Regions from separate parts of the Ruegeria sp. AB6 genome, predicted to be linked through region 1. Evidence: riboswitches for the same ligand, from Rfam matches in the RefSeq annotation. Region 1 holds a riboswitch; each other region holds the start of a gene.
The links. Region 1 has a riboswitch for cobalamin ahead of ACR0DB_RS02305 (CbtB domain-containing protein). Riboswitches for the same ligand answer to the same signal wherever they lie in the genome.
Positions count from the first base shown of each region.

Region 1 (9,926 bases):
ACTGCCCCGAGGGAGCCAAGATCATCAACACCGCGCCGATGGATCTGGATCAGATCATGGCCGAGATCGATGCCGCCCATAAGGCTGGTCAGGATGTGGCCCGCCTGCATTCGGGCGATCTGTCGGTCTGGTCGGCCATGGGCGAACAAATCCGCCGGTTGAAAGAGATGGGTATCCCGGTCAGCGTCACGCCCGGCGTGCCGTCCTTTGCCGCGGCAGCCGCGGCCTTGGGCATGGAACTGACACTACCCGGCCTCGCGCAATCGGTGGTGCTGACCCGCACGCCGGGCCGCGCGTCTTCGATGCCCGAGGGTGAAACGCTTGAGAACTTCGCCCGCACCGGCGCAACGCTGGCCATTCACCTGTCGATCGGCAATCTGGACAAGGTCATCGCTGATCTGACCCCGGCCTATGGTGCCGATTGCCCGGTGGCCGTTGTCTATCGCGCCAGCTGGCCCGATGAACGCATCATCCGTGCAACGCTGGAGACGCTGAAAGACGCGCTGGACGACGGCATCGCCCGCACCGCGCTGATCATGGTCGGCCCAGCGCTTGCGGGGGAAGGGTTCGACGAAAGCTGTCTGTATTCCAAGGATTACGACCGCCGCTATCGCCCGCAAAGCGCCGACAGCCCGTGGTCCAGCTGGAGCCCCGAGGATGAATGACGCGATGACTAACCCTCCGGGCCTTCTGATTTCTGCACCGTCCTCGGGCACCGGCAAGACCACGGTCATGCTGGGCTTATTACGTGCGCTGGCCGAGGATGGGCTGACCGTTCAGCCTTTTAAAAGCGGACCAGATTATATCGACCCGGCCTTTCACCGGGCGGCTGCGGGGCGTGCCTCGTTCAATTTGGACAGCTGGGCCATGAGAGAGCCTCTGTTGGACGCCATTTCTGCACAGGCCGAAGGCGCGGATATCGTGGTCGCCGAGGGCTCAATGGGGCTGTACGACGGCGTCGCCAAACCCGGAGAGCTGGGCTATGGCTCGAGTGCAGAGACGGCGCAGCGCATGGGCTGGCCGGTGGTGCTGGTACTGGATGTGGGCGGTCAGGCGCAGTCGGCGGCAGCGACGGCTTTGGGGTTCAAGATGTATAACCCCGATCTGCCCTTTGCCGGCGTGATCCTGAACCGCTGCGCCAGCCCCCGGCATGAGCGGTTGACGCGGCTGGGGATGGAGCGCGCGGGCCTGCCGGTTCTGGGCGTGTTGCCCCGGCGCGGCGACCTAACCCTGCCCGAGCGGCATCTGGGTCTGATCCAGGCTGTCGAACACCCCGACCTGGAAAGCGCAATTGTCGGCTATGCTGCGTTCCTGCGCGAGCATGTCGATCTTGAGGCGATCAAGCGGGCGGCATCCTCAGGCCCGAATGGGCCATCGTCCGCCGCGCTGCCGCGGCCCCCGGCGCAACGGATCGCTCTGGCCCGCGATGCAGCGTTTTCGTTCACCTATCCGCATTTGCTGGAAGGTTGGCGCGCGGCAGGGGCCGAGGTGTTGCCCTTCTCGCCCTTGGCCAATGAAGCCCCGGCTGCGGATGCCGATCTGGTTTGGTTGCCGGGCGGATATCCTGAACTGCATGCAGGCACTCTGGCCGCTGCATCGAGTTTTCAGGAGGGGTTGCGGAAACATGCGCAGACCAAACCCGTGCATGGCGAATGCGGGGGGTATATGGCGCTGGGACAGGCGCTGGTCGACAAAGAGGGTGTCTCGCATCAGATGGCCGGGTTGTTGGGGCTGGTGACATCTTACGAGAAGCGCAAGTTCAATCTGGGGTATCGCCGGGCCGAGCTGCTGGCCCCCATGCCCGGCTTTGCCGTAGGCACGGGCCTGCGGGGGCATGAGTTCCACTATTCCTCGATCATCGAGCAACCCGACGCGCCTTTGGCCCGTGTGTTTGACGCTGAAGGGGCCGAAGGGCCGCAGACCGGATCGGTGCGCGGCAATGTGACCGGCACGTTCTTTCACCTGATCGCGGAGGCCTCAGTATGAGTGGGTTTGTCTCGTTCATCGGGTCGGGTCCGGGCGATCCGGAGTTGTTGACGCTAAAGGCCGTGGACCGGATGCAAAAGGCGGATGCGGTGCTGTTTGATGACCTCAGCAGCGGGCCGATCTTAACCCATGCACGCGAGGATGCCGATCTGGTGGGCGTGGGTAAACGGGCGGGTCGCCCTTCGCCTAAACAGGACCATGTCAGCCGGTTGCTGGTGGAATATGCGCAAACAGGCCAGCGGGTCGTGCGGTTGAAATCCGGCGATGGCGGCATGTTCGGACGTCTGGAGGAAGAACTGGTGGCCCTGCGCGCGGCTGGGATCGAGTATGAGATCATCCCCGGCATCCCCTCGGCCGTGGCGGCAGCGGCGGCGGCTGGCATCCCACTGACCCGCAGGCTGACCGCGCGGCGGGTGCAGTTTGTCACCGGCCATGATGTCAGCGGCAAACTGCCCAAGGACCTGAACCTGCCCGCTTTGGCCGACCCGGATGCGACCACCGTCGTTTTCATGGGCAAGCGCACCTTCCCCCTGCTGGTTGAGACCCTGCACGCCCATGGCCTGCCGCTGGAAACGCCTGCACTGATGGCCGAATCCGTCTCGACCCCCGAGCAAAAGCTGCATCGCAGCACAGTGGGCGCGCTATCCGAAAAGCTGGCTGAAGAAATCGGAACCGCCCCGGCGCTGATCCTTTATGGCCCGCTGGCAGAGCTTGACGATGTTTGACCTGACCCTGATCGGTATCGGCACCGGAAACCCTGACCACGTGACCTTTCAGGGCGCGCAGGCGATCCGCGCGGCGGACCTGATCCTGATCCCTCGCAAGGGCGAGAACAAGGCCGATCTGGCCGGGCTGCGCGAAGAAATCATTGCGCAGGTCACCGACACGCCGCCGCAGATCGCCTATTTCGACATCCCCAAGCGCCGGTCCGATGACGGGTATCTGCGCGGAGTGGATGAATGGCACGACGCCATCGCCCTGCGCTGGCGCGAGGCAATTGCCGCCCATCCCGGCGCACAGCACGTGGCGCTGCTGATCTGGGGCGATCCGTCGCTATACGATAGCTCACTGCGAATCGCGGCGCGGCTGGACCCTCAACCAACGACGCTGGTGATCCCTGGCATTACAGCGCTGCAGGCGTTGACGGCTGCCCACGCGATTCCGATCAACGATCTGGGTGCCCCCTACATCGTGACCACGGGGCGGCGGATTCGCGACGAAGGGTGGCCGGACGGTGCATCAAACGTGGCGGTAATGTTGGATGGTGAGTGCTCGTTCCAACATCTTCAGATGGCAGATTATGACATCTGGTGGGGGGCTTATGTGGGCATGAAAGAGGAAATTCTGATCAAGGGGCCCTTGGCTGAGGTTGCGCAGCAGATTCTGGACACCCGTGCCGATGCGCGCGCCGATCACGGGTGGATCATGGATATCTATCTTCTCAAAAAGTGCGTGAACTGACCAAATTGGTCGCGAATGGCGATTGCGCCACGCGGGTTTTGAAGGCTAGATGAACCCGTCTGGTCCCGTCGTTCACAGCGACGAGCTAAGAGGGAATGTGGTGCGATCCGAGTTGATCCAATCCACAGCCGCCCCCGCGACTGTAAGCGGTGAGCCTTGCTCAACCAGCCACTCCTGAATTTTCAGGGGGAAGGCGAGCACAGGCCCTGACCCGCAAGCCAGGAGACCTGCCAGGCGTGATTTGAAACACCGGCCGTCGGGTGCGACGGCACAGGAGAATTGAAAATGACAACACAAACACAAACCGCCTCGCGCGCTGGTATCCTGCCGGTCATGTTCGCTGTGGTTCTGGGTCTTGGCATCATTTCGGTGACTGGCCACGTTCAGGCCGCTGCCCTGCATGACGCAGCCCATGACGTGCGTCACGCAACCGGCTTCCCCTGCCACTAAACCCATGTTTGGTCGCATTCTGACCAGCGCGTTGTTCGCTGGTGCTACAGCGGGGCTGATTGCCGCCCTGCTGCAGCTTGCGTTTGTGCAACCGGTTTTGCTGCACGCCGAACTGTATGAAACAGGCGAATTGGTCCATTTCGGCGGCGACGTCGTCAGTGCCCACCCCGAGCTGCCGGGCATGTTCTCGGAACTGTTCCGCGATGCGCTGAGCGTTATTTTCACAATGCTCATCTATACAGGTTATGCACTGATGATGATCGCGCTGATGTCGGTGGCCGAGGGCAGCGGTCACAAAATCGACGGTCGCACAGGCGTTTTGTGGGGTTTGGCCGGGTTTATCGCGGTTCACCTCGCCCCCGGTTTTTCGTTGGCGCCCGAAGTGCCCGGCGTGGCAGCGGCGGATGTCGCAGCGCGTCAGGTTTGGTGGTTTGCCACTGTCGCAGCAGCAGGTGTAGCCATGTGGCTGATCGCCTTTGGCGGCAACCTTGTCAGCTATGTGATCGCAGCCGCCCTGCTGCTGGCCCCGCACCTGATCGGCGCGCCCGAGCCCGACGTGTTCACCGGCCCTGTGCCGACCGAGATCGGCGCGCTGTTTGCCGCACGCGCTTTTGGCATCGGCCTGGTAGCCTGGGTTCTGGTCGGGGCATTCGCCGGGTACTTCTGGCGATATGAAAGCCAGCGTGCCGTAGCTGCGGCCTGACAAGCACGCTTATAAACACGCCGAGACCAGCTCGGCGTGTTTGCTACTACCATCAAGGAACATAAAATGGCACGCTCACTTGCCCTGTTTGCAATCGGCATAGTTTTTGGCAGTGGTGCAGGATTTGTGGTTGCGGCTGCAAATGGCGTCACTTTCGACGGCCATGACCATGGCGATCCTGCACATCACAGTCCATCTCACGCCGAGGCAGCCGCACACGATCATTCGACTGCCATCAACCTGCCCGCCGGGGCCGACGCGCCGGGGGTTGAGATCACTCTGACCCCCGATCCCATGGCCGGATGGAACCTGCATGTTGTGCCGAAAAACTTTCGGTTCTCGCCTGAGAATGCATCAAAAACCGATATCGACGGCGAGGGGCATGCCCATGTCTACGTGAATGGCGATAAACTGGCCCGGCTCTATGGCAACTGGATGCATATCGACCAACTGCCGCAGGGCGAAGTCGAGGTCTCGGTCTCGTTGAATGCCAACAGCCACAGCCCTTTGATGGTCGACAACATCCCCGTCAGCGCGGCGGTCACACTACAGATCGACTAAAGCGCCGGGATACGCGCCCGCAGACACATCCGAAGCCGCCCGCAAGGTCGGGCGTCTTCGATCCAGCCTTTAGGACTGTCCAGATAGGTCCGGCAAGTCGCCGCGATATCATCGGCGTCCGAGGCTACATCGACCCCTGAAAACACGTAAGACGCCCCGCCATCCGCCTGCAGCGCGATGGCCACGGGTTCTGCACATCCGCTGAAACAGGCGTGCTGATCGACCGAAACCCGCCCCTCAATCCCCGCGCGGGTCAGGGCGGATTCGACAGCTTTGACCTCGGCTCCGCAATCGCGGGCACCGGCACAGGACGAACATATCAACAGGCGCATCTGATCCAATTCGGAACTCATCGGGTGGCATTTGCCTGTTTCTGAGGGTTTCCAACCGCAGGCGCAATCGAGAAAACGCACAAGATTGTGAGTGCGCCCTGTCCCGCTTTCTGGCATCACTGTCGCAACCCCGAAACAGGAGGCCCAGATGAAAGCCCTTTGGACTGCGGTTGCCCTGATAGCGACCCCTGCTTTGTCAGACGAGCCCCTGTCGGGCTGGGCCAGCTACGCAACCGACAAAAGTTACGACACGTTGGTTACCGACACCAAGGATGCCATCAAAGCCAATGGTCTGATCGTCGTCACGCAGGCAGGCCCGACCAACGCCGCCGCATCGCGCGGGATCACTATCCCCGGCAATCGGGTCATTGGTGCCTTCAACAACGACTATGCGGTGCGCGTGCTGGAAACATCAGTGAACGCGATGATCGAGGCGCCGATCCGCTTTTATGTCACCGAAAACGAGGACGGCACGGCCACTCTGTCCTACAAGACTCCCAGCTTTGTCTTCGCGCCCTATGTCTACGAGGGCGGAGAACCCCTGCGCAAAATCGCTGAGGAACTGGATGGCAAGTTTCAAGCCGTGGCCGAAACAGCAGTCAAATAGTCACACTGGCGTGATCCGGCTTGCGTCTGGGGCTGTCCTCCGCAATCTGCTGTGAAACAGTTTTTCGGAGCATGACTTATGCAAGACCTCTCGCCCCGCGCAGCGGACCTTCTGGCCCAACGTTTGTACGAGGCCGGATGTCGCCACGCCTTTGGAATGCCCGGTGGTGAGGTTCTGACCCTTGTCGATGCGCTGGAAAAGGCCGGGATCACCTTTCACCTGACCAAGCATGAAAACGCCGCCGGTTTCATGGCCGAGGCCGTGCATCACCGCGACGGCGCGCCTGCCATTCTGGTTGCCACCCTTGGCCCCGGTGCGATGAACGGGATCAACGTGGTCGCCAATGCCTTGCAAGACCGGGTGCCGATGATCGTGCTGACCGGCTGCGTCGATGCCGATGAAGCGCTGACCTATACCCATCAGGTAATGGATCACGCGCAGGTCTATCGCTCGATCACCAAGGGGACGTTTACGCTGACCGCCAAAGGCGCAGACATTGTTGCCGATAAGGCGGTTACGTTGGCCAATCAACCGCGCCCCGGTCCGGTGCATATCGACGTGCCGATCTCGGTCGCGGATACCCGCGTGTCGGGGGTGAAACCGCGCCGCCGCGCCAAGATCGCCACTGTGTCGCCTGCGGGCGACTGCGTTGAGAAAGCCCGCCGTTGGGTGTCGCAGGCCGAACGGCCCATCGCAATTGTCGGGTTGGATGTTCTCTATGACGACTCGCGCAACGTGGTGCAGGCATTTCTGGAGCATTTCGACATCCCATTTGTGACGACCTACAAGGCCAAGGGCGTAGTCCCCGAGGATCACCCTCTGTGTCTGGGCGGCGCAGGCCTCTCGCCGTTGGCCGACAAACATCTGGTTCCGCTGGTCGAACAGGCCGATTTGGTGCTGTGTCTGGGCTATGACCCGATCGAAATGCGCCCCGGCTGGCGTGAGATCTGGGACCCAGCGGAAAAGCGCGTGATCGACGTCTCGGCTGTGCCCAATGACCATTACATGCATCAGGCGGGGCTGAATTTGGTCGCGCATACGGGCGAGACGCTGGAGGCCATTGCCAAAGGCACCCCGTCGCGCAAGACTTGGCTGGGTGGCGAACCCGCGCAAGTCAAAGCCGCTTTGGCGCAGGCGTTTCCCACGGATGACGACTGGGGTCCCGCGGCGGTTATCGCTGAGACCCGCGCTGCCCTGCCCGCCAACACGCTGGCGACAGCCGACAGCGGCGCGCATCGCATCCTGCTGAGCCAAATGTGGGATTGCTCTGAGGAACGCGGGCTGATCCAGTCCTCGGCCCTGTGTACCATGGGCTGTGCCGTGCCGATGGCGATTGGCCTGAAACTTGCCGAACCCGACCGCCCGGTGATCAGCTTCTCGGGTGATGCCGGGTTCCTGATGGTTGCCGGAGAGCTTTCGACAGCAGCCGAGATGGGGGGAAACCCAATCTTTCTGGTCTTTGTCGATGCAAGCCTTGCGCTGATCGAGCTGAAACAGCGCCAGCGCCAGATGGGCAATACGGGCGTGGATTTCGACCGCCACGACTTTGCCGCCATGGGCCGCGCGTTCGGCGGCAACGGCCACACGGTGCGCAACCGCGAGGAGCTGCGCGCGGCGCTGGACGCGGCGGTCAAGGCCGACAGCTTTACCGTCATCGCCGCCGAGATCGACCGTGGAGGCTATGATGGCCGGATTTGAGGGGCCGCTGACGGGCGTCAAGGTTCTGGACCTGTCCCGCATTCTGGCAGGACCGACCTGCACGCAATTGCTGGGCGATCTGGGCGCCAACGTGATCAAGATCGAAAACCCGGCAACCGGCGGCGATGATACGCGGCAGTGGGGTCCACCTTATGTGACGGACGCGGATGGGAATGCATCGGACCTAAGCGCTTATTTCATGTCGGCCAACCGCAACAAGAAATCTGTGGCCATCGACATCACCACCCCCGAGGGTCAGGCGGAAATCCGACGCATCGCCTCGCACGCGGACATTCTGATCGAGAACTTCAAACCCGGCGGGCTGGCGAAATACGGCTTGGATTACAAAACCTTGTCGCAGGAATTTCCCAGCCTCGTTTATTGCTCGATCTCGGGCTATGGGCAGGATGGGCCGAACGCATCGAAACCCGGGTATGACCTGATGGCGCAGGGCTATGGCGGGATCATGTCGCTGACCGGCGACCCCGAAGGCGCGCCGATGAAGGTGGGCGTGGGCATCGCTGACGTGATGTGCGGCATGTACGCGACCGTCGGTATTCTGGCCGCGCTACGTCACCGGGATCAAACAGGTGAGGGCCAGCAGATCGACCTTGCGCTGGTCGACGCGCAAATTGCGTGGCTGATCAATGAGGGCGTGAATTACCTGACCTCTGGCAACGTCCCTCAACGGCGCGGAAATGGGCACCCGAATATCGTGCCCTATGACGTCTATCAAACGGCGGACGGGCACGTGATCCTGGCGGTTGGCAACGACAGCCAATTTAGACGGTTCTGTGACTTCATCGGGCAGCCTGCCCTGGCGGACGATCCCCGTTTTGCGACCAACCCATCACGTCTGGAACATCGTGATGCGCTGAATGCAATTCTGCGCCCAGCCGTACAAAACTATGACACTGAAACCGTCATTGCCGAGCTTGAGAGTCGCAAAGTGCCTGTGGGCCCGGTGCAGACTTTGGATCAGGTTTTTGCCACCGATCAGGTCGCCGCAAGGCAGATGCAGATCGCCATGCAAGCCGACCCGGCACAGGTGAATCTGATCGGAAATCCGCTGAAACTGTCCAAAACGCCTGTAACATATCGCAGTGCTCCACCGACCTTTGGCGCGGACACTCAGGCCGTTCTGAACGCCGAAAACCCGTTTGAAGACTGAAACACAATGCCTAATTCGGCGGCATGTTGCTGAAACATGCCGTTGAATCGGCGGTTTTTTTCACGTTTTGCACACACAGCATTTCACCAATTCGAGAGGTCGGTCGATACTGATACGACCCGACTAGAGTCTCTGGTAAGTCGAATATTGTACTAATTCTCACACGGATCGGACCACGAGCATGAAACAAGACGTTTTCGGACAGATGAACACCCTGAGCCATTCGGCTAGCGCCGAGGCGTGGGATGGCGTGCTGCTCGGGTTCATGGCGCATGCGGCGGTGACGCCTCAGCATCTGGGAAAAGTCTTGGAGCTTGAGCCTGATTTTGCCCTGGGCCATGCGATCAAAGGTCTGTTCATGGTTCTGCTGGGCCGCCGCGAGATGATGCCTGTCGCCGTCGAGGCTCTGGCCGCTGCCAATGCAGCCATGACGCGTCAACCGGTAACCGCACGCGAACGCCTGTATGTGCAGGCGCTGGAGTTGTATCTGGCCGATCTCCCCTCGCAAGCCGTTCAGAAATTCGAGGAAATCCTGCGCGCCAATCCGCAAGACTCGCTGGCGATGAAGCTTAGCCATGCCACCCGCTTTGTTCTGGGCGACGCCGAAGGCATGCGTCGCTCGATCGAACGTGTGATGCCGGCGTATGAGCCTGATCACGCGGGCCGTGGATATCTGTTGGGCTGCCATTCTTTCGCGCTGGAAGAAACCGGCGCCTATGAGAAGGCCGAGATTGCAGGCCGTCAAGCGCTGTGGATGGTGTCAGATGACGCATGGGGCCTACACGCGGTGGCCCACGTGCATGAGATGACCGGTAACGCACAGTTGGGTCTGGATTGGCTGGCCGGGCGCGAGGACGCCTGGTCGCATTGCAACAACTTTCGCTATCACGTCTGGTGGCACAAAGCGCTGATGCATCTGGATCTGGGACAGGTCGATCAGGTGATGGAGCTGTATGA
Region 1 is NZ_JBQGAD010000001.1:448,041-457,966, forward strand. It holds gene cobM (precorrin-4 C(11)-methyltransferase) at 1-665, shown strand, start outside; gene ACR0DB_RS02290 (cobyrinic acid a,c-diamide synthase CobB) at 658-1,986, shown strand; gene cobA (uroporphyrinogen-III C-methyltransferase) at 1,983-2,711, shown strand; gene cobF (precorrin-6A synthase (deacetylating)) at 2,704-3,447, shown strand; cobalamin riboswitch at 3,491-3,696, shown strand; gene ACR0DB_RS02305 (CbtB domain-containing protein) at 3,733-3,897, shown strand; gene ACR0DB_RS02310 (CbtA family protein) at 3,902-4,600, shown strand; gene ACR0DB_RS02315 (hypothetical protein) at 4,667-5,161, shown strand; gene ACR0DB_RS02320 (DUF1636 family protein) at 5,158-5,514, opposite strand; gene ACR0DB_RS02325 (DUF302 domain-containing protein) at 5,642-6,100, shown strand; gene ACR0DB_RS02330 (thiamine pyrophosphate-binding protein) at 6,179-7,798, shown strand; gene ACR0DB_RS02335 (CaiB/BaiF CoA transferase family protein) at 7,785-8,969, shown strand; gene ACR0DB_RS02340 (tetratricopeptide repeat protein) at 9,151-9,926, shown strand, end outside.

Region 2 (9,926 bases), on a different contig from region 1:
GTCCTGAAACTGAGGCCGGTCAAGGTTCATGATAAAACCAGAGGCCGACGGGACGTTGCCGTCCTCAAGCTCGACCCGCAGGACATTGCCATTTGCAATCGCCGGGAAATCATAGGCCGTCGCCCAGCTTTTCGAGTTGTTTTCCTGCCGAAGAGTGAATGTTCCGGCCTTGAACCCCTCCATCGCGGCAATCGAGTCGCTGAAATACTCGATGCGGATGGTGTCATAATTATTCCGGCCAACATTCACGTTAATCTCATCGCCCCAATAGTCGGGATTGCGCTTGTAAACGATGCGTCGGTTGATGTCGTAGCTGTCCAGAAGATAGGGGGCCGACCCGATGCCCGGTTCAAGGCGAGATTTGTCCAGACGGCGGTTTTCCGGGTCCGCCTCGAACCAAGCCTTGGAAAACACCGGCGTGCCACCAACCTGAGAGATCAGCGCCCGGCGCGGGATATCAGGGGCAAAGTAGAATTTGACTCGATGTTCATCCAATGCCTCGGCGCGGGGGATACGCTTGCGAACGGCCTCGGCGTAAGACTTCAAACCCTGATCTAAAAGCAGATTGTGAGAAAACACGACATCCTCTGCCGTGACAGGCGTTCCATCAGAAAACCGCGCTTCGGGCCGCATATTGAAAATGACCCATTCCTGACTTTCCGGGTATTCGAGGCTTTCTGCGAGCAAGCCGTAATACGAGGCAGGCTCGTCATAAGACTCAATCAACAGGGATTCGTATTGGTCTGCAGATCGTGCGCCCGCTCGCCCCTGCCGGGTGAAGGGGTTGAAACTGTCAAACGTGCCCTGCGCGGCATAGGAAAGCTCTCCTCCGCGCGGGGCGTTCGGGTTGACGTAGTCGAAATTCGCAAAGCCCTCGGGATATTTTAGATCACCAAATTCCGAGAAACCGTGACTTTTGATTATCGTTTCCTCGGCCCGCCCCGGCAGTACCATCAACATCACCATGACCATACCGGCCATCAGAGCCCAAAGCCCGCCTCTGAAGTCCAATACACGCGCCTGAACGATTTCCCGGTTGGACCTCATGTTGCTCATCCCCTGTTGCATCACGTGTTTTAATCTTGCGTTCGCCAGCTAAAATACCAGCACTTACAAATTCAAGTTTAGAATGCGTGAGCGCTTTGTGAAGTTCTGTTTAGACAAAAAAAGCCGCTGCAGGGGGCAGCGGCCTTTGTTTTTTCGGGTTATTCGCAGGATCAGTTGCCGATGGTCTGCAAATAGGCAATCAGGTCGGCACGCTCTTGCGGCTTTTTCAGGCCCGCGAAGCTCATGGATGTGCCGGAAATATAGGCGCTCGGACGCTCAAGGAAGGCGTCCAGCGCTTCGGGTGTCCAGTTGCCGCCATGGGCCTGCATCGAGGCCGAATAGCCGGTGAAGCCATTGGCCGACGCCACAGGGCGGTCAACGATGCCATACAGATAGGGGCCTGTGCCGTTCGCGCCGTCTTCCAGCTTGTGGCAAGCGGTGCATTTACGGAAAACGCGTGCGCCTTTTTCCGGGTCGGCTGCGGCCAGCAGGTCTTCGAACACCACTTCCTCACCGTCGGCGCTTTCGCCTGCGCTTTCGGTTTCAATGATGTACGAGGCCGTCTCGCCATGACCATCGGCATGGTACAGGCCTTCGGCGGCCCATTTGGCCAGAAGCAGCACCAGGAAGGTGCCAAACAGGCCTGCGGCGGCCTTGGTAACTGTCATCGTGTCGAACATTGATCGCGAGTCCATTTCAGCTGTCTGCGGGGTGTCTAAGGCTTCCCCTGACAAGAGGCAAGGTATAGACACCGCGACTAAACGCCCAATTCTGGAACTTGTTGCACGGAATCGACCAAATGACCAAACGTATCGCATTTCAGGGGGAGCCCGGCGCCTATAGTCACGAGGCCTGCCGTAACGCACGCCCCGATATGGAGGCCCTGCCCTGCCGCACTTTCGAGGATGTGATCGAATCGGTGCGCTCGGGCGCGGCGGATCTGGCGATGCTGCCGGTTGAGAACACGACCTATGGGCGCGTGGCCGATATTCACCGCCTGCTGCCCCATAGTGGGCTGCACATCATTGATGAGGCCTTTGTCCGCGTCCATATCAACCTGCTGGCCGTTCCGGGTGCCACGCTGGACGATGTGACCGAGGCCCATTCCCATCTGGTTCTTCTGCCCCAATGCGCGGGTTTTCTAAAACAACACAACATCCACGGGCGCGTCAGTCCCGATAATGCCCGCGCCGCGCGCGAAGTTTCCGAACAGGGCGAACTTCACTCGGCCGCGCTGGCCAGCGAACTGGCCGGAGAGATTTATGGCCTGAACGTTCTGGCACGCCATATCGAGGACAATGACGACAACACCACCCGCTTCCTTGTAATGTCACGCGAGGAAGACCGCACGCGACGCGGTGAACACGGAATGATCACCAGCTTCGTCTTTCAGGTCCGCAACATCCCTGCCGCGCTATATAAAGCGATGGGCGGGTTTGCCACGAATGGGATCAACATGACCAAGCTGGAAAGCTATATGGTCGACGGCTCATTCACCGCCACGCAGTTCTATGCCGATATCGTGGGGCACCCCGACGACCGCAATGTGCAACTGGCGATGGAAGAGCTGGAGCATTTCACCACAAATGTCGAAGTGCTAGGCGTTTACCCGGCGGCGGTCACAAGGTGAAGGATTTGCAGCGCGCGCCGTCAATTCGGCGGTAGTCCACGAATCCCATCGCCTGATAATAGGCCAGCCCCTCGGCATTGTTGACGCCGATCTTCGCATCGTGTGAGGTTGCCTGTCTCAGGATAAGATCGCTCGTTTGGGTGTTACGACCCGTGCAGGTGTCGTTCCTCCATCTCGCGGGCGAATTCGGTCAGTCGGGATTGGAACCGGGCCCGGAACCGCGATTTGCCCAGCCGCAGCGATTGCAGAAACAGCCGCGCGGGCAGGGATTTGGCCGTCAGCGTTACATCCACGCTTAACCGGGTACGGCGTTGGGACAGAGCCAGAAGATCAACCTCTGTGACACCGCCGACCCCTTTGCCGATTGCCTCGAACCGCATTTGCGCGGGCGGGTCGCTGTGTGCCATTGTTATCTCAACATGGCGTGGCTTGCCCCGCAGGGTGAAATCGGCCTGCCATTTGGTGCCCGGCACCACCCCCATGTGGCCGGACAGCCGCCGCACCTCGATCCCGCGGCGCATGGCCATACGTTCGAACCGTTCGAAATCGGCGACCATTTCGAAAACGGCGTTGATCGGTGCCTGAATATCTTCCTGTACTGTGAACTGCATTCCGACCTTTAGTTCGTTGATCTATTGCGTCTCTATTTCGTCAGTCCAGCGTATCTGCAAGCCAGTTCTGCAACAGGAAATGTGCAATGGCCCCTTTGCGGGCAGGTTTCAGAACCGGGTGCTCACCGGCAAAGGCCTGCATCATCTCGGATTTGCTGACCCACATGGCATCTTCAATTTCAACGGGATCAATCGAGATGTCACGCGACAGCGCCTGACCCGCGCAACCAAACATCAAAGAGGCCGGGAAGGGCCAGGGCTGGCTGGACAGATAGGTGACAGCGCCGACGGGCACGCCCGCCTCTTCGAACACTTCGCGGCGCACAGCAGCTTCGAGCGTTTCGCCGGGTTCGACAAAACCCGCCAGCAGCGAATACATCCCCTCGGGCCAACCCGGAGACCGCCCCATCAGTACCGAGTCCCCATGGGTGATCAGCATGATCACCACCGGGTCCGTGCGCGGAAAATGCTGGCCGCTGCACGTGGGACAGCTTCGTTGCCATCCGGCCTGCGTCATCGCGCTGGCCGCGCCGCAGCGGGCGCAGAATTTATGGGTTTCGTGCCAGCCGATTACCGCCTTGGCGGTCGCCGCAAGCTCGGCATCACGCGGGGACAGCCACGTCATGATCCGGCGCAGCTCGGCAAATACGAACCTGTCTGGCAGGTCAGGATGCTGCTGTTCCGAGCCATCCACGAAACCACCTACTTCAGACAAATCCTGCCCGTCAGGCTCCCAATTCGAGATATCGGCAGCAAAGACCGGGACACCATCCGACAGGCCCAGAAAAATCAGCCCATCCGCAACTCCGCCCGGTCCGTTTTCGACCAGCGCATGAGACACCGGGATCAGACCCAACCGATCCGAAGCCTCACCCTCTACAAGGGGTTTGCCGCGCCATATCAGCAGGCATTTGGCATTCGGGTCCGCCACCAGGCCAGCCAGCGCGTCGGCATCGCCCCGAATATGTGCCGCACGGTCCAGCCCTGATCCGCCGAACGTCACAAACTCTGCATTCTTCATTGCATGCCCCCCAGATTGTGCGCATAGGGCTGCCACGATGGTTCTGGGGTTGCAATGGGTATTCATGGAACTCCGAAAAAACACCCGCTGCCGCTGAAAGACCGCAGGTCCGCCTTGAAAATTGCACGCAACACTCTTTTTGTTGAAAATGATTAATAAAAAACTGCCTAAAGTAGAGTAGTGTCGACTTTTCCTTCCTCTCAAACCGTCCAACTGCGAATTCTGGCCACGTCCGATCTGCATATGAATCTGACGGCGTATGACTATTACACTGACAGGCACGAACCGACGATTGGCCTGACCCGGACCGCAGACCTGATCCGCAAGGCCCGAAGCGAGGTACAGGACGGGTTGGTTCTGCTGGTAGACAATGGCGACTCGGTCCAGGGCACGCCGCTGGGCGACTGGGCCGTGGCTCAACACCCCGAGCGCCATGTTCTGATGCAGGCCTTCGACCTTCTGGGCTACGATGCTATAGGGCTGGGCAATCACGATTATGGCTTTGGTCTGGACGTGCTGGACCGGATCATGCGGCAGGCCCCCTGCCCTGTTCTGTGCAGCAATGCCCACAAATCCTCCAGCCCGCAGGTCTGGCAGGAGCACACGATTGTCAGGCGTCAGGTCGAAATCCAAGGGCACGCGCACGAGCTTGCAATCGGCATATTCTCGGTCCTGCCACCCCAGACCGCAAAATGGGAGGCGCACAAGCTGGCAGGTGCAGTTCAGATCGGCGACATCCTTGACTGTGCGCGCCGCAAAGTCGCTGAACTGCACGAACTGGGCTGCGATCTCGTTGTGGCGCTGGCGCATACGGGGTTCGGTCCGGCGCAAGACACGCCCGGCATGGAAAACGCGTTGGTACCGTTGGCCGCCATCGACGGGATCGACGCCATTGCGGGCGGGCATTCCCATATGGTTTTTCCCAGCCCTGAACAAGAATACAGCGGCTATATCGACGTTGATCGCGGGCTGGTGCACAGCACCCCCGTCGTGATGCCCGGTGCGGCGGGGTCATATCTGGGCGTCATCGATCTGACCCTCGGCACATCACTGGACGACCGATGGCAGGTATTTCATGGACACGCGCAGGTGCGTTCGGTTTCGACAGAGGCGTCAGATGAAGACGCCGCACTGACGCAGCTACTTGCCACCGGCCACGCCGAGACGCGGCGGCGGGTGGCAGAACCCGTAGGGCAAGTAAAGCAGCATATGCACAGCTATTTCAGCTTTTGCGGCTATGACCGGGGCTTGGCTTTCGTGGCCGCCGCTCAAACCCTCGCGTTGCGACCTTTTTTGAAGGATACGGACTATCGGGACTGCCCGATGCTGTCCGCCGTGTCCCCGTCGAAATTCGGCGGGCGTGCCGGGCCTCGGTTCTTTACCGACGTCCCAGCCGGGGAAATCTGCTTGCGCCATGTGACGGACCTGAACGTCTTTCCCGATGAGATGATGGCCGTCGCCGTCACCGGTTCGCAAATCGAAGATTGGCTGGAAATGTCCGCAGGCGTCTTTAACAGGATGATCCCCGGCCAACGATGCGATCTGCTGGCCTCGGACCGCGCGGGGCATAATTTTGACGTCCTGCATGGGCTGACATACCGGATCGACCTTAGCCAGCCCGCTCGGTTTGGCGCAGATGGGGCACTTTTGCACCCATCGGCCCGCCGCGTCCGCGAGATTCGTTTCGAAGGCCAACCCTTGGATGCAGAGCAGACCTTTGTGGTGGCGTTGAATAATTACCGCGCAAATGGCGGTGGGCACTTCCCCTTTGCCGGGCGGGCGACGCGCGTTCCGCTGCCGATTCTGCCCCTACAAGATCTGGTCAAAAACTACGTGACTGCCGGGCCTCATTCCGGCACCGTGTTCGAGCGTCCGTTCCGTCTGTCCTCTGTGGCCGGGGCGTTGGCGGTTCTGCGTACAGGCCACAAGGCCTGGCATCATCTGGACGACATCGCCGAATTTGCACCCAACATCGCTGGAGAGGACGAGGCCGGTTTTCTGCTGATCCATTTGACGCTCTGACGGGTTGTCATTTGCCGCGCACTTGCCTATATCGCGTGCTGAGAGGTTGGCGCGGGCGAGCGCCTCGCCAACCTGGTCAGGTCCGGAAGGAAGCAGCCACAACGAGCCCCGCTTGGGTCGATGTCCAACCTCTCACTTATCTCCCACATGATCCCGGGCAATAAGCTGCGGCCAGACCGCTGCGTTGCGACGGGCGAACACGCCGATATGCCCGATCTCTTTCACCCCGAAATCTGACAGTGACAACAACCGACGCCGTGCATTCGGGCCATAAAGCTCGGCCAGGCGCCACACCGCTTTGGGCGGCACCACCTGATCGTCGTCGAATGCGATCAGATCGACCGGCACTCCCTGCCCGGCCCAGTGCGCCTCGGGCAGGGTCTTGCCCAAATCGGGCAGGTAGTTCGTCGGTGCCGTGCACCATCTACGCCACTGCCAGTAGACCCGCGCGGGCAAGTCAGCCCCAAAGCCCAAAGCCCTGCCCGGCAAATACCCCGCCGCTTTGACAACCAGCGGCGCATGGCCATACCAGAACAACCCCGCCAGTGCCTTGTACGGCCACGGGTGATCAGACAGAGTGACCAGCCCGGAGCAAACACAGATCATGCGGTCAATCTGCGCGATATCCGGTTGAACCGGGCCCAACATTCCGCCAACGGAATGGCCGATGCTCCATTGTTCCGCGTCCGGGAAGCGTCTGCGCATTTCCGCGCGGGCGGCGGGCATGTCGACCAGCGCCCAGTCCGCCATAGTTACCTGCGAGTCCTGCAATCGGCCGGTCAGCGAATGGCCGAAATCCCGATAGTCATAGGTCAGACAAGCCATACCCTGCTCGGCCGCCAGCCAATGGGCAAAATGCTGATAATAGTCGCGGGGCACGCCGGTCGCTGCATGGATCACCACAACTGTCTTGGGAGGCAAGGCAGGCAGATAGAGCCGCCCCGACAGCATCGCCGAACCAGACGGAAACTGGACATCTTCGGTCAAAACAGGATGCGTATTGTCCAACATCGCCCGCGCCTCATATTCTAAACTGTTTAGTTCACCCGCGCAGTCGGCCCTGTTCCGTCATCAGAGTCAAGCCGTGGGGAAATTGACCCAACGTCGCGCCGGGATTCAATGGCGCTTGACTCGAAGCCCGCTCAACCGCTAGCGATGGCGTGATGGTTCTTGTCCCTTTTCGGGATAGGATGAAAAGGGAACACGGTGCGGTTCTGCCCGGCATTGCCGGAACGAACCAAGGCCGAGACTGCCCCCGCAACTGTAAGCGGTGAGCAATGCCGAGATACCACTGGCCGAAAGGCTGGGAAGGTCGGCAAAGCCACGACCCGCAAGTCAGGAGACCTGCCATCGAACGAAAACCGAAACTCGGGCGGGGTGTCCGGGACAGGTCGTCAGCACGCTGTCACACCTGATCCATGCCCCTCGTCCAGCGCGCGGAGGGCGCATCATGATCTGGAAGACCAAGACCCACGAATTCACCGCGACGGTATGCCAAAAAACCGACGCCCCATGCCCGGCACTGGCCCGAATGGCACGCGCCCTGACGGATGCAATGGCCACGGCCCGTCCGGCAACAACCGATGCGTTCGAGATCGAAGGCAGCAGCGACTTGACCCATTGCGCCGAAGGGTGCTCGGCCCGGTTTCGCGCCCAACCCGATCAGATCCGGGTGTTCTGCGGTGTGGCCGCCGACACTCCGGCCGAGCGGCTGGATCGCTATGCGGATATGTTGTTCGGAGCAGATTTCACCGCCCACGCAGCCAGCCTTTTGCCGACACCGCCCTGCGCGATGATGGAAGTGGTTACCACGGCGCCCCAGCCAGCCGCGCCGACCGAACACCAGCTTTCAGCCTGAATTCAGCTGCCCGTCCGGGCCGCCGAAGTGGCCCAGACCATCTGCGCCTCGGTCTCGACGGCGCAGGGACGTACTGTCCGTAGCATCTGCAAAGCGGTATCTGCGGGCAGTCCGCTATCCGTCATCAACCGCAAAGCAACCATACCCGATCGCCCGCAGCCGCCCCGACAATGGACCAAAACGCCTCCGCCGCCGGACAGCAGCGCACGGGCCCGCTGGCTGACATTGGACCAAATGGCCTGTATCCGCGCATCCGGCGCACCAAAATCCTGGACCGGCAGGTGAGCCCATTCGACCCCGTGCCGCTCCAGATCGCCACCGAACGCCGCCGCTCCCAGGTTTTTCATCTCAGAGCTTGTGGTCATTGAAATCACCAGATCCGGTCGCCAGTCCTGCACCGTCTTCAGATCGGCCGCATAGTCACCTCCCGCGCCGGGCAGCGGAGATATCCCCAGACGACCCGGCCCCAGTCGCAGGGAATAGATGGCGAAATTATTCATGGCACGTTCCGATCAATCTGCACCGATGATGTATCGCCTGCGTCCTTGCTTGCAAATCGAATTTCCTGCGCTGCTGCTGTGGACGTGGGCGGCAGGGGTCACTACGCTGCATCGGACTCCGAATCCGACAGAGCAGATATGACCGACACGCCCAGCCCCGCCTATCAGGTTCTTGCCCGCAAATACCGCCCGGAAACCTTCGCCGATCTAGTCGGTCAGGACGCCATGGTACGCACGCTGAAAAACGCGTTCGAGGCGGATCGAATTGCGCAAGCCTTTATCATGACCGGCATTCGCGGCACCGGCAAAACCACCACGGCCCGTATCATCGCCAAGGGTATGAACTGCATCGGCCCCGATGGCGAGGGCAAGCCGACCACCGAACCCTGCGGCCAGTGCGAACATTGTGTGGCCATTATGGAGGGCCGCCATGTGGACGTGATGGAGATGGACGCCGCCAGCCGCACCGGCGTCAATGATATTCGCGAGATCATCGACAGCGTCCGCTACCGCGCGGCCTCGGCCCGCTACAAGATCTACATCATCGACGAGGTCCACATGCTGTCGACCAGCGCCTTCAACGCGCTGCTCAAGACGCTTGAGGAACCACCCGAGCATGTGAAATTCATCTTTGCCACCACCGAGATTCGCAAAGTACCCGTGACGGTTCTGTCGCGTTGCCAGCGGTTCGACCTGCGCCGGATCGAACCCGAAGACATGATCGGCTTGCTGCGCCGCATTGCCGAGGCCGAAGGTGCGCAAATCGCCGAGGACGCGATGGCGTTGATCACCCGCGCGGCCGAAGGCTCGGCGCGGGATGCGACCTCTCTGCTGGATCAGGCGATTTCACACGGTGCCGGGGAAACCAGCGCCGATCAGGTGCGTGCGATGCTGGGTCTAGCCGACCGTGGCCGAGTGCTGGACCTGATGGACATGATCCTGCGCGGCGACGCCGCCGGGGCGCTTACTGAGCTTGGCGCGCAATATGCCGAAGGCGCCGACCCGCTGGCCGTGCTACGCGATCTGGCCGAGATCACCCATTGGGTCTCGGTCGTGAAAATCACGCCGGATGCCGCCGAAGACCCGACCGTGTCCCCCGACGAACGCGCGCGCGGTCAGCAAATGGCAGAGGCCCTGCCGATGCGCGTCCTGACCCGTATGTGGCAGATGTTATTGAAGGCTCTGGAAGAGGTCTCAGCCGCCCCCAACGCCATGATGGCCGCCGAGATGGCCGTGA
Region 2 is NZ_JBQGAD010000016.1:657-10,582, reverse strand. It holds gene ACR0DB_RS21045 (extracellular solute-binding protein) at 1-1,047, opposite strand, end outside; gene ACR0DB_RS21040 (c-type cytochrome) at 1,218-1,727, opposite strand; gene ACR0DB_RS21035 (prephenate dehydratase) at 1,847-2,677, shown strand; gene ACR0DB_RS21030 (SRPBCC family protein) at 2,821-3,288, opposite strand; gene nudC (NAD(+) diphosphatase) at 3,329-4,309, opposite strand; gene ACR0DB_RS21020 (bifunctional 2',3'-cyclic-nucleotide 2'-phosphodiesterase/3'-nucleotidase) at 4,490-6,331, shown strand; RNA gene ffs (signal recognition particle sRNA small type) at 6,371-6,469, shown strand; gene ACR0DB_RS21010 (alpha/beta hydrolase family protein) at 6,464-7,342, opposite strand; cobalamin riboswitch at 7,479-7,697, shown strand; gene ACR0DB_RS21005 (hypothetical protein) at 7,782-8,189, shown strand; gene ACR0DB_RS21000 (protein-tyrosine phosphatase family protein) at 8,192-8,689, opposite strand; gene ACR0DB_RS20995 (DNA polymerase III subunit gamma/tau) at 8,828-9,926, shown strand, end outside.
Region 2: linked by a shared signal. The riboswitch ahead of ACR0DB_RS21005 (hypothetical protein) and the one ahead of ACR0DB_RS02305 (CbtB domain-containing protein) in region 1 are both predicted to bind cobalamin.

Region 3 (9,926 bases), on a different contig from region 1:
TGGCTTTTGGTGTTGGTCAAAGGACGGTCGATCGAGCGTCCTCCAGCGGATTGGGCCAGCAAACGTGGTGCGTCGCCCAAACGTTCGATCTGGCCACGCCAGCGCATACTGGGGCGATTGCCCTCAACCAGCTCATAAAGCGCGAATTTCAGGGAAGAAGACCCGGCGTTCAGCGCCACAACATGATCAGCCATGGATTTTACCCTTGTTTGCATGCGCATGAAGCGCGGCTACAGCACAGGATGCCAATCGCGAGGCATCATCATCGGATCGTGATGTCAAAATGATCGGAACGGCCGCACCGATCACGACCCCTGCCGCCTCGGCATGAGAGATGAAGGTCAACTGTTTTGCCACCATATTCCCGGCCTCAATATTAGGCGCGACCAGAATATCGGCAGCACCAGCAACCTCTGACGTGATCCCTTTGGTACGGGCGGCGTTCAGATCAACCGCATTGTCCATCGCCAGCGGCCCATCGACCAACCCGCCGGTGATCTGACCGCGCTCCGCCATTTTCGACAGCAAGGCCGCATCGACCGATGACGGCATATGCGGGTTGATCGTCTCAACCGCCGACAACACGCCGACCTTGGGCTGTTCGATTCCCAAAGAATGTGCCAGGTGAATCGCGTTTTGCACGATATCCGCCTTGGTTTCCAAATCAGGCGCAATATTCACCGCCGCATCCGTCACCATGATCGGGCGCGACATGCCCGGAACATCCATTACGAACACATGTGACAGTCGCCGCCCAGTGCGCAGCCCTTTTTCACGACGCAAAACCGCGTGCAGCAACTCATCCGTATGCAGATACCCCTTCATCAGGGTCTGCGCGCGTCCTTCGACTACAAGATCCACGGCACGGTGCGCGGCGATGCCGTGGCTGCGGGCCTCGACAATTTCGATGCCCGACAAGTCGGCCACCAGCTCTGCGGCAGCAGCGGCGATTTTATCGGGGTCCCCGACGAGGATCGGCGAAATAATATGATTGGCATGCCCCAGCAACGCGCCGCTCAGAGAGTTGGGCTCTTCTGGCGCAACAACGGCGGTTGGCATCGGCTCTAGTGGGCGCGCTTTTGCCAACAGCGCGTCGAAATGGCGGTGCCGCTGCACGATCAGGCCAGGGACCTCGACCGAGTCGAACTCCATATGCGTCGAAGGCGGTGTGACCTGAACGGTGCCGCTGAGAACCAGTGCATTGTCAACGACCCGTCGCACTTCGGCTGAGCAGAGCAGATCACCATCGTCGCGCTTTTCCTCAACAGCGACAAAGGCAGTCAGTTCTTCACCAGCAAGCACCGGGAGGTGGAAGGCCAAATCCGCGCGCCGAGTCTGCGTTCCGGCGCCGGGCATGTAGTTTCCCAGCACGGCTGCGACCAGACCGGCGGGCCACAGCGCGGGTGCGACGGCTTCGGCAAGGCCGTCGCCATCCCCGTCATAGGCTGCCAGATGCAGCGGATTGTGATCGCCCGAGGCCGAGGCAAAAGCATAAAGGTCGTCAACCGTGCACAAGCGGGTTAGTTGTGCCGTGTCGCCAACCTTGAGCTGCTCGAAGGTTTTGTTTTCCTGGATTTTCATAGCGTGCCAACTTTGGTTTTTCGGACGTCTTACCGACTTGGGTCGCGGGTTTAATTGATGCAGGTCAGTTCGGGGTCACAATAGTACGTCCAGCACCCTTGAGCCCACAAAACGGTGCCTCGGCTTTCAGATTTTGCTGCGTCGCAGCATAACTGATTGCCCACTGAGCAGCAATATCCTTTGCGCTGTCTTCACCGGAACGTTGCGGAATCCGTATTGACCCATGCTCTGATCTGAGGCAGTGACGCTACGATGGTTCCCGATGCTGCACGCGCGGGATGAAAAGGGAATACGGTAAGGTGCAGACCAAATCCGTAACTGCCCCCGCAACTGTAGGCGGTGAGCGACGCCAATTTCCCACTGGCCGGATCAGGTCGGGAAGGGTGGCCAAGCACAGACCCGCGAGTCAGGAGACCTGCCATCTCAAACGCAACCAAACCGGGGCGGGGTGTCCTGGAAAGAGGCTCAATGTCACATCGACCCGATGTCTTCAGAACCGTTCCTTTACCTGCCCGTCCGGCATGCAGGTGGGGCGGAGCATGACGGATCATGTGGTGCTGATCTGCACGACCTGCCAAGGGGCTGAGGCGGCGCAATCGATTGCCGAGGCCCTGCGAGAGCGCCTGCCCGAGGGCTACGGCACACGGATGATTGAGTGTATGGCCGGTTGCGATCACCCACTGACCGTTGGATTTCAGGCGGGTGCGAAGGCACAATATCTGTTTGGCGAAATTCAAACCTCGGCCGATATCGACGCTTTGGCCGCTTTCGCGCGGCAATACCAAAACAGTTCCACAGGTTGGACCAAGGCAACGGATCGCCCCGAGGCGCTGTTGCACAAGACCTTGTCGCGGATGCCGCCCTTGGCGACGGGGGCCACATGACCGAACATGCGTTCCTTCAGGTCAACGGCGTCGGTTATCACGCCTATCACGGCGAAGTTCTGCTTCAGGACATCACCTTTGCGCTTCACGAAGGCGCGGTTCTGGCCATCGCTGGGCCCAATGGCGCGGGCAAGACAACGCTGATGAACCTTCTATGCGGGTCCGAGCATCCTTCGGACGGCAATGTATTGTTCAAGGGGCGAAATTTGCGCAGCATGTCGGCGACCGAGCGTGCGCGGATGATCGCTGTTGTCAGCCAGCAGGAATATCCCGACGGGCGGCTCTCCTTGCGCGAGTATGTAGCGCTGGGACAGATCCCGATCCGGGCCGACCGCTCGGCCGAGGCCCATGCCGCCGATCTTGGGCGAATTTTGGACCTGACCAGCCTGAACGATCTGGCCGACAAACGCATGGCGGTTCTGTCGGGCGGGGAACGGCAGCGCGCCCATATCGCGCGGGCATTGGCGCAAAACCCGGCACTGCTGTTTCTGGACGAGCCCACCAACCATCTGGACCCGGACGCCAAGGGGCGGATGTTGTCACTGGTGGCCGGGCTGGGGATCACAGTGGTGATGATCGTCCACGATCTGGTCATGATTCCGGAATTTGCGACGCATGTCGCGCTGATGAAATCCACCCGTCTTACCGGGTTCGGACCTGTGGCCGACGTGCTGACCACCGACCGCGTGCGTGACACGTTCGGCGTAGATTACCTGTTTTTCCAGCACGAGGGCCGCTTGATCCCAGCGCTGGACATCCGAAAAACCTCAGTTTCCAATCCTGTTAGGAGCATTACCGAATGAAACACATCTTGTCCGTGGCGCTGGTTACAGCCATGGCGGGCGGTGCCGCCGCGCATGAAGTTACCGTCGACAATTGCGGCGAACCGCTGGTGTTTGAAACCCAGCCCGAGCGTCTGGTCGTGCATGACATGAACATGACCGACATGGCCTTTGCACTGGGTCTACAAGACAAGATCGTCGGCCTGACCGGGATTACCGGCTGGTACAAAACCAGTCCCGAGTTCGACTCGCTGCGCGGCGATATCCCGGAACTGGCCCCGAAATATCCGACGGTCGAGAACCTGGTGGCCGTTGAACCCGACCTGTTCTTTGCCGGTTGGTACTACGGAATGCGGCCCGGCGGTGATGTGACACCGGAAACGCTGGCGCCCTTCGGGATCAAGACTATGATCCTGTCGGAAAGCTGCGTTCACCTGCATAAGGACCGCCCAAAGGCCAGCATGGACCTGCTGTTTGACGATGTCGTGCGTCTGGGCAAGGTCATGCATGTTGAAGACAAGGCCGAAGCGTTGGTTTCAGGCTGGAAAGACGAGCTGGCCGCGATTGAGGCGAAAACCGCCGATCTGCCAAAACCGCGCGTATTCCTACTGGACGGGCCCGCTGATGCGCCCTTCACCGCCGGAAAATACGCCATCCCTGATGCGATGATTGCCGCTGCGGGCGGTCAGAACGTGACCCATGACATGGATACAAGCTGGGGCCGTAGCTCTTGGGAGGCCGTCGCCGCCGCGAACCCCGAGTTCCTGGTGCTGTTGGACTATCAAACCGGAAATGGCGCGGCGGATACGTTCAAATTCCTGCAAGAGCACCCGGTGATGTCGCAAACCGATGCGGTCAAAAACGAGCGCTGGATCGGTCTGCGGTACGAAGAACTAACGCCGGGACCCGCGAACATTCAGGCGATCTCGAAAATGGCACAGGCCATGCACAAGGGCCTGAACTAATTTGGGCCGTCTGGGGCTGACACTTTTGGTGGGGGCGGTCATTCTGGCCGCCCTTCTTCTGGTTTCAACAATCTACGGAACCACATCCATCCCTCTGTCCGATACATTCAAGGCCATATTGCTGGGCACAGGCCTTGTGGATGGAGACGTGTCGCCCCTGCACCGTATCGTCTTTGACCTGCGCCTGCCCCGCGCGCTGTTTGCGGCCGTGATCGGCGCTGGTTTGGGGATTGTTGGCGTTGTCTTGCAGACAACCACGCGGAACGATCTGGCCGACCCGTTTCTGTTCGGGCTGTCTTCGGGCACTGCAGCGGGTGCTGTGTTCGTCATCACCGTAACCGGGGACATTCTGGGGTTCTGGACCTTGCCGCTGGCGGCGTTTTGCGGAGGGCTGGTGGCCTCTGGCATCGTGCTGGCTTTGGTACACGGATTGCGGACGAGCGCGCCTGAGAAATTGATCCTAGCCGGGCTTGCGGTGTCCTTCCTGTTCTCAGCCCTAACCAATTACCTGATTTTCGCAGGCGATAACCGTGCTGCCCATTCCGTCATCTTCTGGATGCTTGGCGGTTTGGGTCTGGCGCGATGGGAAACCTTCCCGCTGGTCTGCGCCGGGCTGGCGCTTATTCTGGCCTATGCCCTCTATCGTAGCCGCTGGCTGGATGCGCTGCTGACCGGAGATGTCACGGCAACAACACTGGGCGTTCCGGTTCAGTCGCTACGGTTCAAAATGTTCTTTGTTGCAGCGCTCGCGACCGCCGTTTTTGTGTCGGTCGCCGGAGTGATCGGCTTTGTTGGCCTGATGGTTCCACATATTGCGCGCGGCATCGCTGGTCCTTTGCACAATCACCTTGTCCCGACGGCAGCCGTGGTTGGCGCGGTACTGCTGACCGGGTCCGATATCCTCAGCCGCCTGATGCTTGCCCCGCAAGAACTGCCGGTCGGAATTGTGACGACCTCACTGGGGTCGATTTTCGTTTTCATTCTGCTGCTCAGAACGGCGAAGCCCAAAAGATAAATTGGCTTGTCTTTGTCAGTCCCGACGCTTGCCGGGCTGTCAGCGCACCTGCAACAATTTGACAAAACAGATTTTTTGCATGCATATTTTTTTAAGTTCCATGCAAAAACTGCCAAGAAATTGATCAATATCAAATCCGGCGCTGAACGAAGCCGTTAATCGGGAATAGCGACGAACAGAATCTAGCAAAGCCAGGTCTTTGAGAATGGGCCAAGTGACTACCCGGCGCGCCTTCCTGAGCGCGAGATTTAACGATGAGGACGGTGTGACAGCCAGACCTCCGGGATCGGTCGGGCCTGACTTTCTGAAGCACTGCACGAAATGCGGCGATTGCGCATCGGCTTGTCCTGAGGACGTGATTGCAATCGCTGCGGACGGCTTTCCTGTTTTTCAACCCTCAGACAATCCCTGCACTTTTTGCGGCGAATGCGCCAATGCTTGCCCAACCCCTGCTTTGGACATCGACCTTGTTTTCGACTGGCCATGGCGTGCCGCGCTGAAGCTGGACTCTTGCCTGTCGATGAATGGCGTCAGTTGCCGCCTCTGCCAGGACAATTGCGAAGAAAGCGCGATCCGGTTCTCGCTGCAAACCGGTGGTCGGGCCAAACCGACACTGGATGTAGCGGCCTGCACCGGCTGCGGGCTCTGCCCTACAGTTTGCCCGGCGGATGCCATCTCGCTGGGCCACACCCCTCAACCCAAAATGGAAGCTGTGCAATGAACATCTGCGGTTGCCTTGCCCATGTCGCGCCCGACTACGCTACGGCTGCGGCGCAATCCATGAGCGATACACCGGGTGTGGAAATCCACGCCCAGACCGAAGACGGCCGTTTCGTCGTCGTGGTCGAAGATACCCCTGAACGCCTTGCGTCCGAGACCATCATGGATCTGCACCAGATCCCCGGGGTCGTGTCTCTGACGTTGACCTATCACCATTTCGAGGACCTTGCAGAGACCCGCCCGCGTCCCGATGCCCTAAGCCAAACCACCAGCCGGAGGCTCACGCTATGACACATTCTGAATCACGCCGGACATTCCTCAAGGCCACTGCTGCCACAGCCACGGCCTCGGCCGCCGGTATTCCGCTGGCCACAGGCGCGGCCGACGCTCAGGCGGCGACACCGGATATCCGCTGGGACAAGGCCGCGTGCCGGTTCTGCGGAACGGGCTGTTCCGTTCTGGTTGGCACCAAGGAAGGCCGCGTTGTGGCCACTCAGGGCGACCCGGACGCGCCGGTGAACCGCGGCCTGAACTGTATCAAGGGCTATTTCCTGTCCAAGATCATGTATGGCAAAGACCGCCTGACCACTCCGTTGCTGCGCAAGACCAATGGCGAATACGACAAGAATGGCGAGTTCGAACCGGTCAGCTGGGACGAAGCCTTTGATGTCATGGCCGCTAAGTGGAAAGAGGCGCTGGCCAAGAAAGGCCCGACCAGCGTGGGCATGTTCGGCTCGGGTCAGTGGACGGTCTGGGAAGGCTATGCCGCCGCCAAGCTGATGAAAGCGGGCTTCCGCTCCAACAACATCGACCCCAACGCGCGCCATTGTATGGCTTCTGCTGTTGTTGGGTTCATGCGGACCTTCGGCATAGATGAGCCGATGGGCTGCTACGACGATTTCGAGCACGCAGACACATTCGTTCTGTGGGGTTCCAATATGGCCGAAATGCACCCCATCCTGTGGTCGCGCCTGACAGACACGCGTCTGACCAAACCGGGCAGCGAAGTTCATGTTCTGTCAACATTTGAACATCGTTCTTTCGAATTGGCGGACAATGGCATCGTGTTCAACCCACAGACCGATTTGGCGATCCTGAACTACATCGCCAACTACATCATTCAGAATGGCGCGGTGAACGAAGACTTCGTCAAAAAGCACGTAAACATCACCAAGACGGCAACCGATATCGGTTACGGCCTGCGCGACGAAAACCAACTTCAGCAAGACGCGGAAAACCCGAACTCGGGCAAAATGGAACCCATCAGCTTCGAAGAATATGCCAAAGCTGTTGAGCCTTACACTTTGGAATATGTATCTGAACTCTCAGGTGTTCCCGCTGACAAGCTTGAGAAACTTGCGAAACAATATGCGGATCCAAACCGGAAAGTCATGAGCCTTTGGACCATGGGTTTCAACCAGCATACGCGCGGTTCGTGGGTGAACTCGCTGATGTACAACGTCCACCTTTTGGTTGGCAAGATTTCCGAACCCGGCAACTCGCCCTTCTCGCTGACCGGCCAACCATCTGCCTGCGGCACCGCCCGAGAGGTTGGCACATTCGCCCACCGCCTGCCCGCGGACATGGTTGTCGCAAATGACGAGCACCGCGAGATTTGTGAAACCGCATGGAAAATTCCCGAAGGTACAATCCCGCCAAAACCGGGCTTCCACGCTGTTTTACAACACCGAATGCTGAAAGACGGTGTGCTGAACGCGTATTGGGTTCAGTGCAACAACAACATGCAAGCCGCCCCGAATATCAATGAGGAAGGGTATCCCGGTTATCGCAATCCTGAAAACTTCATCACAGTTTCAGATCCCTATCCAACCGTCACCGCAGTTTCAGCTGACCTGATCCTACCAACGGCTATGTGGGTCGAGAAAGAAGGCGCATATGGCAACGCCGAGCGCCGCACTCAGTTCTGGCATCAACAGGTTAAAGCGCCGGGCGAGGCTAAATCCGACCTTTGGCAGCTAATGGAATTCTCGAAACGCTTCACCGTAGAAGAAGTCTGGGGCGAAGAGCTGCTGGCCAAGATGCCAGAGCATCGCGGCAAGACGATGTTCGAGGTTCTGTTCCAGAACGGGAATGTGGACAAATACCCGCTTTCTGAAACTGCCGAAGGTTTCGACAATGACGAAGCACAGCATTTTGGGTTTTACGTGCAGAAAGGATTGTTCGAAGAATACGCCGAATTCGGGCGCGGTCATGGGCACGATCTGGCACCGTTCGAAATGTACCATCAGGCACGCGGTATGCGTTGGCCGGTCGTGGACGGCAAAGAAACGCTTTATCGTTTCCGCGAAGGCTATGACCCCTATGTACCCGAAGGGGCCGACGTGAAATTCTATGGCCACAAGGACGGCAAGGCCAAAATTATCTTCGCGCCTTACGAACCTGCTGCTGAAGAGCCGGACAATGAATACGATTTGTGGCTCTGTACTGGTCGGGTTCTGGAACACTGGCATTCGGGTTCGATGACCCGCCGGGTTCCGGAATTGCACCGCGCCTTCCCGTCAGCTGTTGTTTTCATGCACCCCGACGACGCCCGGGATCGCGGTCTGCGGCGCGGTCAGGAAATTGTTTTGTCCACCCGCAGGGGCGAAGTGACCAGCCGGGTCGAAACCCGCGGGCGCAACAAGGTGCCACGTGGGCTGGTCTTCATGCCTTGGTTTGACGAGCACCAGCTGACTAACAAACTGACGCTGGATGCAACCTGCCCGCTGTCGAAGGAAACCGACTACAAGAAATGCGCCTGTAAGGTCGAGCGCGCATAAGAAACTGGCAAGGCAAAGGTAAGACCCATGTCAGGTGTTGGCTCTCCCCTCTCGCCGCAGCGGCGCCGGTTCCTTCAGGACTCGGCGCGCGCCGCTGGCGGCTGCGTTGCGGCCGGGTCGCTGTTGGCCTGGCTAGCACGCGACGCGCGGGCTTTGCCAGCCGAGGCCTTGCGTCCCCCCGGTGCCTTGCCGGAACAAGACTTCCTGTCCGCCTGTATCCGTTGCGGTCTGTGCGTGCGGGATTGCCCCTACAACACGCTAAAGCTGGCCGAGCTTGGCGTCGATGCCGTCGCCACCGGCACACCCTATTTCACCGCTCGTGACGTGCCATGCGAGATGTGTGACGACATTCCCTGTGTCGCCGCCTGCCCCACCGGGGCGCTGGACCCGTCGCTGGATAACATCGATGACGCCGATATGGGCGTGGCCGTGCTGGTCGATCAGGAAAACTGCTTGAACTTCCTAGGGCTGCGGTGCGACGTCTGCTACCGCGTCTGCCCCGTAATTGACGAGGCGATCACGCTTGAGACCGCGCATAACACCCGTTCGGGACACCATGCGCTGTTCCTCCCTACCGTACACGGCGACCGCTGCACCGGTTGCGGAATGTGCGAGAAAAGCTGCGTTCTACCGGAAGCCGCGATCAAGGTTCTGCCTACCCGGCTGGCACGCGGTAGCAGTGCCGACCACTATCGCAAAGGCTGGGAAGAAAAAGCCGCCAAAGGCGCGCCCGTGGTCGAAGGTATCATCGACCTACCCGACCGCCTGCCCGGACCGGGTACCGATAATCTGGTCACGCCGGGCGGCTTTGCGCCGGGATACAATTTGCCGGGGGCTGGACAATGAGTGCACGCACACATCTCCCCGTCGGCCAAGAGGCAATCGAAGCCAAAGGCTGGTTAGGTGCGCACAAATACCTGTTGCTGCGCCGAGCCTCACAGTTGTTCTTTCTGGTCCTGTTCTTGCTGGGCCCATGGTTCGGCATCTGGATCGTTCAAGGCACGCTGGCCGGGTCGCTGACCCTTGGCGTGTTGCCGCTGACCGACCCATTTGTTCTGCTGCAAAGCGTGGTTGCCGGGCACTGGCCCGAACTGACCGCCCTGATCGGAGGCCTGATTGTTCTGGTCGCCTACGCGCTGATCGGCGGGCGCGTCTATTGCTCCTGGGTCTGCCCGATCAACCCGGTAACCGATGCCGCC
Region 3 is NZ_JBQGAD010000005.1:256,284-266,209, reverse strand. It holds gene ACR0DB_RS12885 (acetate/propionate family kinase) at 1-194, opposite strand, end outside; gene ACR0DB_RS12880 (bifunctional enoyl-CoA hydratase/phosphate acetyltransferase) at 187-1,581, opposite strand; cobalamin riboswitch at 1,819-2,018, shown strand; gene ACR0DB_RS12875 (DUF1636 family protein) at 2,121-2,465, shown strand; gene ACR0DB_RS12870 (ABC transporter ATP-binding protein) at 2,462-3,268, shown strand; gene ACR0DB_RS12865 (ABC transporter substrate-binding protein) at 3,265-4,212, shown strand; gene ACR0DB_RS12860 (FecCD family ABC transporter permease) at 4,214-5,227, shown strand; gene ACR0DB_RS12855 (ferredoxin-type protein NapF) at 5,433-5,948, shown strand; gene ACR0DB_RS12850 (chaperone NapD) at 5,945-6,238, shown strand; gene napA (nitrate reductase catalytic subunit NapA) at 6,235-8,727, shown strand; gene napG (ferredoxin-type protein NapG) at 8,755-9,573, shown strand; gene napH (quinol dehydrogenase ferredoxin subunit NapH) at 9,570-9,926, shown strand, end outside.
Region 3: linked by a shared signal. The riboswitch ahead of ACR0DB_RS12875 (DUF1636 family protein) and the one ahead of ACR0DB_RS02305 (CbtB domain-containing protein) in region 1 are both predicted to bind cobalamin.